2 regions of the Phytobacter palmae genome follow, and region 2 is predicted to be linked to the other one. Evidence: predicted binding sites of a transcription regulator. Region 2 holds the regulator's gene; the other holds the start of a gene.

Region 1 (4,893 bases), on a different contig from region 2:
CTGGTTATCGCAGTGCCAGCAAAGCAGTGCAGCGCCACCGGCATGGCGATGAGTAACCAGCTCTTTGTGGTGATAAGTTGAGTGCGGCCACTGGCACTTTTTACCGCGGCGCCGTAACCAGGACTCGAGCCCATTAATACCTCCAGCCGCATTAATAACCTTCTGGTGAGTGAAGAACGGGCACAATGCCGGATCATCAATAAGCATCTGCCGGACAGGCGGTACGGCACCCGAAGGAAGGTCAACCATATTCTCTGGCTGACGCTCCACCAGCACGCGACCAGAAGTGAAAATATGCATTAACTCGCGACCGGGACGCAGAAGCACAACCCCCATATCCCGGGCGATATCCGGTTTCAGCAGGACGCGCATGCCGCCTCCCGGATTATGATTTGCCCGATCTCGCCCCACACTTTAGTTATGTGGCAATCCCAGATGTGCGCATCATCCTCATAGAGCGCATCCATCAGGGCTTTCAGCATGTTGTCGCAGTCAGGCTTAGCCTGGTGTGGCTGGCCGTTATGTTGCTGGCGTTTCTTTTTGCTCCAACTGGCTGGCATAGGCAGGACAAACGTGACATGCGCACCAGACTCAGGCAGGGCTACACCACGCAGTCGCACCTCATCGCAGAACGCCCGGTAACGCATAACCTCAGGGCGCTTTTTCCACTTGTCGGCGCGAGTCATACGGGGTTTGCCCATCGGCACGATTGGATAAATTTGCATACTCACTCCCAGTGCCTCCACTGGTAAGTTTTATCTGGACGCGGTGGCTTGCCCGACTCAGGCAGGCGCGCGCTGACAATCCAGCTCTTATAGTCAGGAGCAAGGCTTTTTTCGGTTTCGACGTGTTTTGCCGTGTAGCGGGCAACCAGCTCCGTGGCTTGTTCGGCGGTGAGGTCAGTATGTGTGAACCAGCCTTTTTTCATTGCCCGCCCTCGTACAGTCGGACAAATTCCTCAGCGCGTGCACGGGCGCCGGGTTCATGGTTCAATAACGCATTCAGCAACTGCACCGCAAGAACAGGCTCCTTGTTACCGACGATTGTTATACCGCGGGCAGCCCCCCGGACCTGGTTAATTAACCCTTTTCGCTCAAGCGCCTTGAGGTGTTCAGCGACTGCATTAACAGAACGGACGCCAATAAGCCCGGCCAGTTCTTTCATGGTTGGCGGGTAACCGTGCTGCCGGATATAGAACAGCAGCAGGTCATATACTTCCTGCTGTCGCGGAGTGAGGTTTTGCAACAACAAGAGGCCGACTGCGTCTTCACGCGTATCAGCCAGTGGATGTTCTGATTTTGAGGTGGTATGCGCCATGGGTCTCTCCGTGGCGCAGCAGGTGTCGGGGGTTCAATCCGACATGGAAGATACTAACAGATAATCGTTGCTATTGGTTAACCGCCGAAAACAGCCGTGACATTAATTTATCTTTATGCATCACCAGTCAGCCATTTTTTGCGGACCGACTGAGAAAATCTATCGAGACTAAGGTCCCGGAGGGCTTGGTGGTTACTTTTGCGATGCGGAGCGTAGCGCTAATTGGTCCAACGCATCTTGTACCTGATTTCTAACATTGTTATTAGTGATGGGAACTTGCTGCATTTGACCGAATGCCATCTGCGTTTCAACCCACATGTCCGCCCATACCTTCGTATCGCTATTGATTTGAGCAAGGGTGAATCGAGTTTTACTTACCGGGGTAGTTGAATAAGCATTCCCAATAAGCGCTTGTGACAAGATTGCCTGTCCGCCCTCCTGCTGTTTCCCGCATGTAATGGTGTTGTCAGTAGACTCAGAGATCATAAAACCAGTAGAGCTACACAACTCAGTTATCCAATCTTTGACTTGTGATTTTTGCGTATTTTTATAAACAGCCTCGGGCTTCCCCGATGCCGTTTGTTTTTTTAAAGGCGCCTGCCCAGCACATCCTACGACACTAAAAATGATTGCGGACGCCATCAGAACTTTTTTCATTATCATCCCCTGATTAGTATGGTTTTGAGCATATTAACCAGGGGATGCTTGAAAGCAACGAAATAGTGTTGAGATTACTTTTTCGCAATATTCTGACTTATGAATCCGCCAACCTTATCTACTATGAGATACCTGGTCAGCTAACATGCCGCATCAGATACGTGACAAACGCGATAACCGGCCTTTTCCAGCATCATTGTGAACATTGAAGGTGTGCCAATAACCTCATCTTCCATCAGCGGCATGAATGAAACCATATCGCCTTTGCGATACATCATGGCACGCTGGCAGTCAGGAAATGACTCGAGATAAGCGATTATCGCCCTGTCTGCACAACGTACCACTGCAAAACCGGTATCAGGCAAGTCATCCATGCCCCCTCCTTCTTCTTGTTTCGCACGACCATATTGGGTTATTCGTTTTCTGCGTCTTCTGTTGCTTCTTCAGGAGGGGTTACATCTGAGGGGATAGCTCCCGCCACCAGCGCATTTTCTCTGATTAGTGACTCTATCTCGCCGGAAACACCTGGGTTTTCCTCAAGCCATTTAGTCGCATTGCCGCGACCATTCCCAATTTTTTCGCCTTTATAGTCGTACCATGCGCCCATTTTTTGGATGATTTTTAACTGGACACCCAGATCAAGAATTTCATCGGTACGGGATATTCCTTTACCAAACAGAAGACGGTAGGAGGCCTTTTTGAACGGCGCCGCCACTTTATTTTTTACAATTTTAACGGTCGTATCCTTACCGACAATCTGCTCGCCTTCCTTGATGTTTGTCGCCCGCACATCCAGGCGAACGGTCGCATAGAATTTCAGCGCGTTTCCTCCCGTAGTAGTCTCCGGGTTACCAAACATGACGCCAATTTTCATTCTCAACTGATTGATAAATATCACCACTGTTTTCGTTTTGCTGATTTCGCCAGCTAATTTACGCATGGCCTGGCCCATCATGCGGGCTTGAATACCCATTTGTGGATCACCAATTTCGCCCTCAAGTTCAGCTTTTGGGACCAGCGCAGCGACAGAGTCAACGACAATCACGCCCACGGCGCCAGAGCGCACCAGAGCGTCGGTAATTTCCAGAGCCTGCTCACCCGTATCGGGTTGCGAAATAAGCAGATTATCGATGTCCACCCCAAGCATTTGCGCATAGCGAGGATCAAGCGCATGTTCCGCATCAATGAAAGCACACTGCCGACCCGTTTTTTGGGCCGCAGCAATAGCAGAAAGGGCGACAGTGGTTTTACCGGATGATTCGGGGCCGTACACTTCAATAATCCTGCCTACCGGGATCCCACCACCCAGCGCGATATCCAGACTAAGCGACCCGCTGGACATCGTTTCAACTATCAGGTTTGAGTTTTCACCAAGGCGCATAATTGAGCCCTTACCAAACTGTTTCTCTATTTGTCCCATCGCAGCCTGGAGGGCTTTTGTTTTTTCTTCCTGGTTGGCAGGTTTCTCATTCATAACTTTTTTCTTATCGTTCGCCATGGCGGATCTCCTGTATGAGCAATAACTGTGTTTATGTACATACTGTATAAATAAACAGTACACTCATAAATTAGAATGATCAATACAGTGAAGGTACAAATTGTTAATGCGGTAGCTGACAATATAAAAAAGAAAACCCGCATGCAGCGGGTTAAATTTATGAAGGTTTACTATGCGGCCATTTCTTTGGCTGAACACATCTCTGGCAGATTAGCCCTCACCAGTGCTTCCGCGAACGGCGGCGGTACCGCGTTGCCGCACCTCGCAACTTGCTTGTCTTTTGCGTACTTCACGCCTTGATAGTCGCGGTCGATGATGTACCACTCCGGGAATCCCTGCGCCCGGTAAAGCTCGCGCGGCTGGAGCATGCGCATACCGATATCAACGATGCGATATACCACGTCTTTGATGGTTACAAACTCGCTGATGCCGTACTCATGCAGGAATGCCGCCACCTGCCCCGCCCGGTGCTCGTCATATTCGTTTTCAGCCAGCATGGTCCTCACCTCACCAAAGTGCAGGCCACCCGCCGTTACGGTCTGCAACGGTGTATCGGTTGGCTGCCCGATATTCGTGCCACGCATTTTAATAACGCTGGACGTGATCAAAGCGTGGTGGTTTCCAGTCGTAATAGTATGGGATGGCGGGCCATCGAGTCGAACTCATTTGCCAGGCACGCCATTTCTTTCAACGTCGGTGAACGCTCTTTGAGGCAGATTATTTCGTGGCGCACCGAATCTGCTGCATAGCTGAATGCATCAGCTCGTGCTTCTTCTCGCAGGGCTGCGATTGCTGCCGATGTGGCGAGGGATTGCATGCAAGCTATGATTGACTTCATTCCAGCCAACAACGCCTCGTCCTCCGAAGCTCCGTTACCTTCTGCAATTGCGGACGCCGCTGCACCTTCCTCGCTATGTTTTAACCAGTTTTCGGGAGTAAGAAGAATGGTGTTTTCCATCGCCAACTGCGCGGTCAGTTCGGTTTGTTTATCCAGTGCAGTAGCCAGGTGAGACACCATTTTGGCGATCTCGATAATCGGTGTGTCAGCCGTCATTGCGGCTGCAAATTCGTGCCCCACACGGGCTACATGTTTGTTTGCAACGATTGTCATTTCTGTGCGCTCCCGAAAATTTTGTGAACCTGATAACCCTGCCATTTTTCGCGGCAAATCTGCGCTGCAGTTTGCGGCGCTGGAGGACAGGCAGCGGGTGCCACTCGCGAACGCCACCGATGTGTAAGCCGGTATTCAGGGTGGTGAGGTTTACCAACGTTTTTCACGATGCCCGCCAGCGTCAGACGTTTCAGGCGGTCGTAGGCCTCTTTGATGTCGCAGCCCAGCAGACTGCGAACCTGCCGTGTGGAAATGGATTTTTCCCGTACCAGAAATTCAACGATGGCGCGTTGCTCAGGTTTCAGCATGC
Region 2 (4,893 bases):
TTACCGGATGCGATGCTTTACTCCGCCTGCGTCGCGCTCTCAATTGTCAAACGCACATCTGAGGTAATCAGCTCAGCTAAAAGCTGATATACCGCCAGCGTCTGTTCGGGCTCTGCATCTCCGGTATCACTGATATACCCTTCATCACGCAGCGTCAGCACCAGAGTACTGAAAACTGCCTTATCGAAGAATTCCGGGGCATTGATACCGTGCAGAACAGACAGACGTTGCGCCAGAGTGCGGCTCTCTTTCTCCAGCGTGCTGCGGTTCATCGCCGGATTTGCGCTCAGCAACCAGAAAGTGATGGCATAACGTTGCAACGTTTCGCGCGCGCCAGCCGCCAGCAATTGCAGAGTGCGGGAATGTGCCGGATTGATATAGAGCTGGCCATCCTTCATGGTGATCAGCCCCTGGCGCAGCAATTCCTGCGCAAGATTTTCCAGCACGCCGGCCAGCTCTTCTTTTTCCCAACGCAAGAAAAGCTCAGCTTTCAGCATCGGGTAGAGCAGTTCCACATGGCGCAGCATTTCGTCCTGAGAGATATGACGATGCTGGGTGATAATGGCCGCCATCAGCGATGGCAACATCAGCATATGCGCAATGTTGTTGCGATAGTAGGTCATCAGTACCGCCTGCTCGCGCGGCAGAATGATGATGTCGCCAATCGTATCTTTCTCTACCTCGAACTTATTCATCTGCAGGGCGTGCTCAATAAGCGCGTCCGCACTGACGGTGGGTACCGTTATATCGGCCGCATAAGGCACATTGCGCATCAGGTTGAGGTAGCAGTTCAACTGCTCGGTAAGCTGTTCACGGGTCAATGAACGCTGGCGAGAAGCCAGAAGCGCGGTACAGCAGAGGTTCATCGCGTTTGCCGCGCCGGCATTGTTAATACGCACCATCAGATCAGCAGCAATCGCATTCACTGTCGGCGTCAGCCAGGCAGGACGGACAGCCTCTATGGGATCGATGGACTCACGCCATTCCGGTACGCGATGGTTCAGATAGTTCATCAGCGGAATGGGTTCGCCAAAGTTGACATAGCCCTGACCGAGATTACGCAGCTTACTCAAACCGCGTACCATCTGGGCAAAACCTTCTTTTTCTTTCGTCGCGCCGCGCAGTTCTTTGGCGTAGGTGCCAACTTCCATGACGTGCTCATAGCCAATGTAGATTGGCACCAGCGTGATCGGACGCGTGCCTCCACGGAGCATAGCCTGAATCGTCATAGACAGCGTACCGGTCTTCGGATCCAACAGACGACCCGTACGAGAACGCCCACCTTCAACAAAGTATTCTACTGAATAGCCGCGGTTAAACAGCTCACCCAGATACTCGCGGAAAACTGTCGAGTAGAGCTTGTTGCCCTTAAAGGTACGACGAATAAAAAACGCGCCCAGACGACGGAAAATAGGCCCCGCCGGCCAGAAGTTCAGGTTAATACCGGCAGCGATATGCGGCGGCACCAGCCCCTGATGATAGAGCACGTAGGAGAGCAGCAAATAGTCCATATGGCTGCGATGGCAGGGCACATAGACAATCTCATGACCATCATGGGCGAGCTGACGAACACGTTCCGCGTTATGCACATTAATGCCCTGGTACAGACGGTTCCAGGTAAAACCGAGGATACGGTCTGACAGACGGATCATCTCGTAAGAGAAGTTTGCTGCGATCTCTTCCATCAGCGCAATTGCGTTTTGTTGCGCTTTATCATGGGAGATCTTCTTGCTGCGCGCTTCGTCTTCTACCGCGCGGGCGATGGCTTTAGAGGAGAGCAGCTTATTAAACAGGTCCTGACGGGCAGGTAAACGCGGCCCCACTGCGGCCAGGCGCTGACGGGCGAAGTGCATACGCGCTACGCGGGCCAGCTTTTGCGCAATGATTTTATCCGTACCGTGCTCGGTTGCCATATGACGCAGCGAAACCGGCGGCGAGAAACGCACAAAGCTGTCGCGGCCAAGCCATGAGATCGCGAAAAACTTCTGAATACCGTTTAGCATACGCAGCGGCGGGTTGACCTCGCCCTTTTCGCGCCCGGGAGAACGACCGAACATCATCGACACAGGCACCATCTGAACATCCAGATCGGGATGGCTGCGGTGCAGATCGAGATAGTCATGGAACAACTTGACCGACTCTTCTTTTGGCGTGTACCAGGTAAAGACGCGCGGTCCGCCGTGAATAAAGATATAACGCGGCAGCTCCGCTCCGTCGATTTCAAGCGGTTCGAGGGGGTCGGGCAAATCATGCGCCAGACATTGAGCGCGCAAGGTTAGCAAGTCTGCCTTCGAATTATAAGGCAAAACGTACATAATAGGGCGTGACGTATCGAGTCCTAATTCCTGGGCGGGTTCCGCCGGGATAGACTTGCTTTTTACCAGGACGCTTAATGGTAAATTAAGTAATTTGTAGTAAATTCGTGGCCAGCCGGACATAAACGATGTAAAGCCTCTGGTTAATAATGCCATTGCGCGGCAAGAATATCAGAAAGTCCGCAGAATTTCTTTTCTACCTCTATAAGCTTACATAGACATTGACGTTCATTACATAAAAAGGTTGTTTTTCATGGCCAACAATACCACTGGAATTACCCGCATCATTAAAGCGGCAGGCTATTCATGGAAAGGGGTGCGCGCAGCGTGGATTAACGAAGCTGCTTTTCGTCAGGAAGGTGTTGCGGTCATTATTGCTATCATCATTGCGGCTTTTGTGGACGTTGACGCTATCACGCGTGTTCTGTTGATTGGTTCTGTCGTGCTGGTGATGATTGTGGAAATCCTCAATAGTGCGATTGAAGCGGTGGTTGACCGTATTGGGTCTGAATTTCACGAACTCTCAGGGCGTGCGAAGGACATGGGGTCTGCAGCCGTACTAATGGCCATTCTTCTGGCACTGTTCACCTGGGTTTCTCTGCTGTGGGGCTATTTTCGATAACGCTTCCAGAAATACGTTAAGACTACGCTTTTTGCTTAATTTTGGTTTCAAAATCACCTTTAGCTGTATATACTCACAGCATAACTGTATATACACCCAGGGGGCGGAATGAAAGCTTTAACGGCCAGGCAGCAAGAGGTGTTCGATCTTATTCGCGATCGAATCAACCAGACAGGTATGCCGCCGACGCGTGCGGAGATCGCGCAACAGTTGGGGTTCCGTTCCCCAAACGCGGCAGAGGAACACTTGAAAGCGCTTGCGCGTAAGGGCGTTATTGAGATTGTATCGGGTGCGTCTCGCGGTATTCGTCTGCTTCTTGAAGAAGAAGATGATGCTGGCTTACCGCTTATCGGGCGTGTCGCTGCTGGCGAACCTTTGCTGGCGCAACAGCATATCGAAGGACACTATCAGGTCGATCCCTCTCTCTTCAAACCTAACGCTGATTTTCTGCTTCGTGTAAGCGGTATGTCGATGAAAGATATCGGCATCATGGATGGCGACCTGCTGGCTGTTCATAAAACTCAGGATGTTCGTAACGGACAGGTTGTTGTGGCGCGTATTGACGATGAAGTGACGGTCAAACGCCTGAAAAAACAGGGCAATACTGTACAGCTATTGCCTGAAAACAGTGAGTTTTCCCCCATTGTGGTTAACCTGCGTGAGCAGAACTTCACTATTGAAGGGCTGGCGGTTGGCGTTATCCGCAACGGTGAATGGCTGTAATATCCTTCTGATCCGTGGCGGCAATTCTGCTGTCACGGTTGCTTTCTTTTCCTGACAAAGCTTTAACTTTTGCTTTATCCCCCTGATCCCACTCAGTTTTGTTCTGCATATCTATTCCGTTAATTTCCATTCTGGTGGTTAAAAATTCCGAATATAGATTCATGGCCGCTATCCTTAACTACAATAATTATCACGTTCAGGATATTTAGAGCGTAACGAAAGGAATAACGCTGTCCATGACCAACGATGAGGAGATGACAATGAATAAAGACGAAGTCAGCGGCAACTGGAAACAGTTCAAAGGTAAAGCGAAAGAGCAGTGGGGTAAATTGACCGACGATGATATGACTATCATCGAAGGTAAACGTGACCAACTGGTCGGTAAAATCCAGGAACGTTACGGCTATGCCAAAGATCAGGCAGAAAAAGAAGTCGTCGACTGGGAAACGCGGAATGATTACCGCTGGTAGCCTTCACATCCCCCTCAATGTGTAGACCCTCATGGCTACCCTGCCCGAACGGTACATGGATGTACCACCCTCAAATGGCTTATCTGCTTAAAAGAGAAAATCGCGACTAGCGCGATTTTTTTTTCAACTGAATCGTGTGGTCATGATGGCATTCGCCGGGATGTCGGCACGCTTCAACCTCAGCGCAATCAGCGCATAATCCATGGGCTTCAATAACATTATGGCGTAGCGCAAAACCGCGTTTTGCCGCCAGCGCATGCATAATATCTTCCACGCCCTCCGCCTGTTCTTCTTTTACCACGCCACAACGGTCACAGATAAACATCGCAGAAGTGTGCGTCGGTTGATCGAAAAGATGGCAAAGCACATAGCTGTTCGTGGACTCCACTTTATGCACAAACCCTTGTTCTAAAAGAAAATCAAGCGCGCGATAAACGGTAGGGGGTTTAGCTTGAGGCTCTGCCTCACGCAGAAGGTCGAGCAGATCGTAAGCGCTGATGGCCCCCTGTTGCAGACTCATCAGGCGTAACACTTCGAGGCGCTGGGGAGTCAGGCGCACATTCCGTTGCACACACAGTTTTTCGGCCTGCGCGAGCATCTCTTGCGAAGTGGACTTATCCATAGGCGTTCTCTCATGAAATAGCGATATAAGCCTCCACTTTATCATGTTCTGTACTAAACGCCGAGATCGCGACCGCGCCTTCACCTTTCGCAATCGCCATGTGTCTTCTATAAATATTGATGGTCACTTCATATAACAACA

What was found. The regulator LexA, encoded in region 2, represses DNA repair genes until DNA is damaged. The targets are predictions, from matches to a motif close to TNCTGTATGTACATACAGNA.
Region 1: a site for LexA is predicted at 3,513-3,532, ahead of recA (recombinase RecA). Genes of this name have one in related genera too.

What each region holds. Positions count from the first base shown of each region.
Region 1 covers NZ_JBCIVJ010000003.1:1,599-6,491, forward strand. Annotated here, with positions in the region: gene AAIG39_RS05130 (DUF968 domain-containing protein) at 1-372, opposite strand, end outside; gene AAIG39_RS05135 (RusA family crossover junction endodeoxyribonuclease) at 357-725, opposite strand; gene AAIG39_RS05140 (hypothetical protein) at 728-928, opposite strand; gene AAIG39_RS05145 (LexA family protein) at 925-1,317, opposite strand; gene AAIG39_RS05150 (hypothetical protein) at 1,510-1,974, opposite strand; gene AAIG39_RS05155 (hypothetical protein) at 2,115-2,348, opposite strand; gene recA (recombinase RecA) at 2,387-3,448, opposite strand; partial or broken gene AAIG39_RS05165 (DNA cytosine methyltransferase) at 3,643-4,116, opposite strand; gene AAIG39_RS05170 (hypothetical protein) at 4,077-4,583, opposite strand; gene AAIG39_RS05175 (hypothetical protein) at 4,580-4,891, opposite strand; gene AAIG39_RS05180 (hypothetical protein) at 4,885-4,893, opposite strand, start outside.
Region 2 covers NZ_JBCIVJ010000025.1:100-4,992, reverse strand. Annotated here, with positions in the region: gene plsB (glycerol-3-phosphate 1-O-acyltransferase PlsB) at 18-2,438, opposite strand; gene AAIG39_RS21905 (diacylglycerol kinase) at 2,569-2,937, shown strand; gene lexA (transcriptional repressor LexA) at 3,046-3,660, shown strand; gene AAIG39_RS21895 (hypothetical protein) at 3,635-3,823, opposite strand; gene AAIG39_RS21890 (CsbD family protein) at 3,921-4,130, shown strand; gene zur (zinc uptake transcriptional repressor Zur) at 4,237-4,752, opposite strand; partial or broken gene AAIG39_RS21880 (hypothetical protein) at 4,763-4,893, opposite strand, start outside.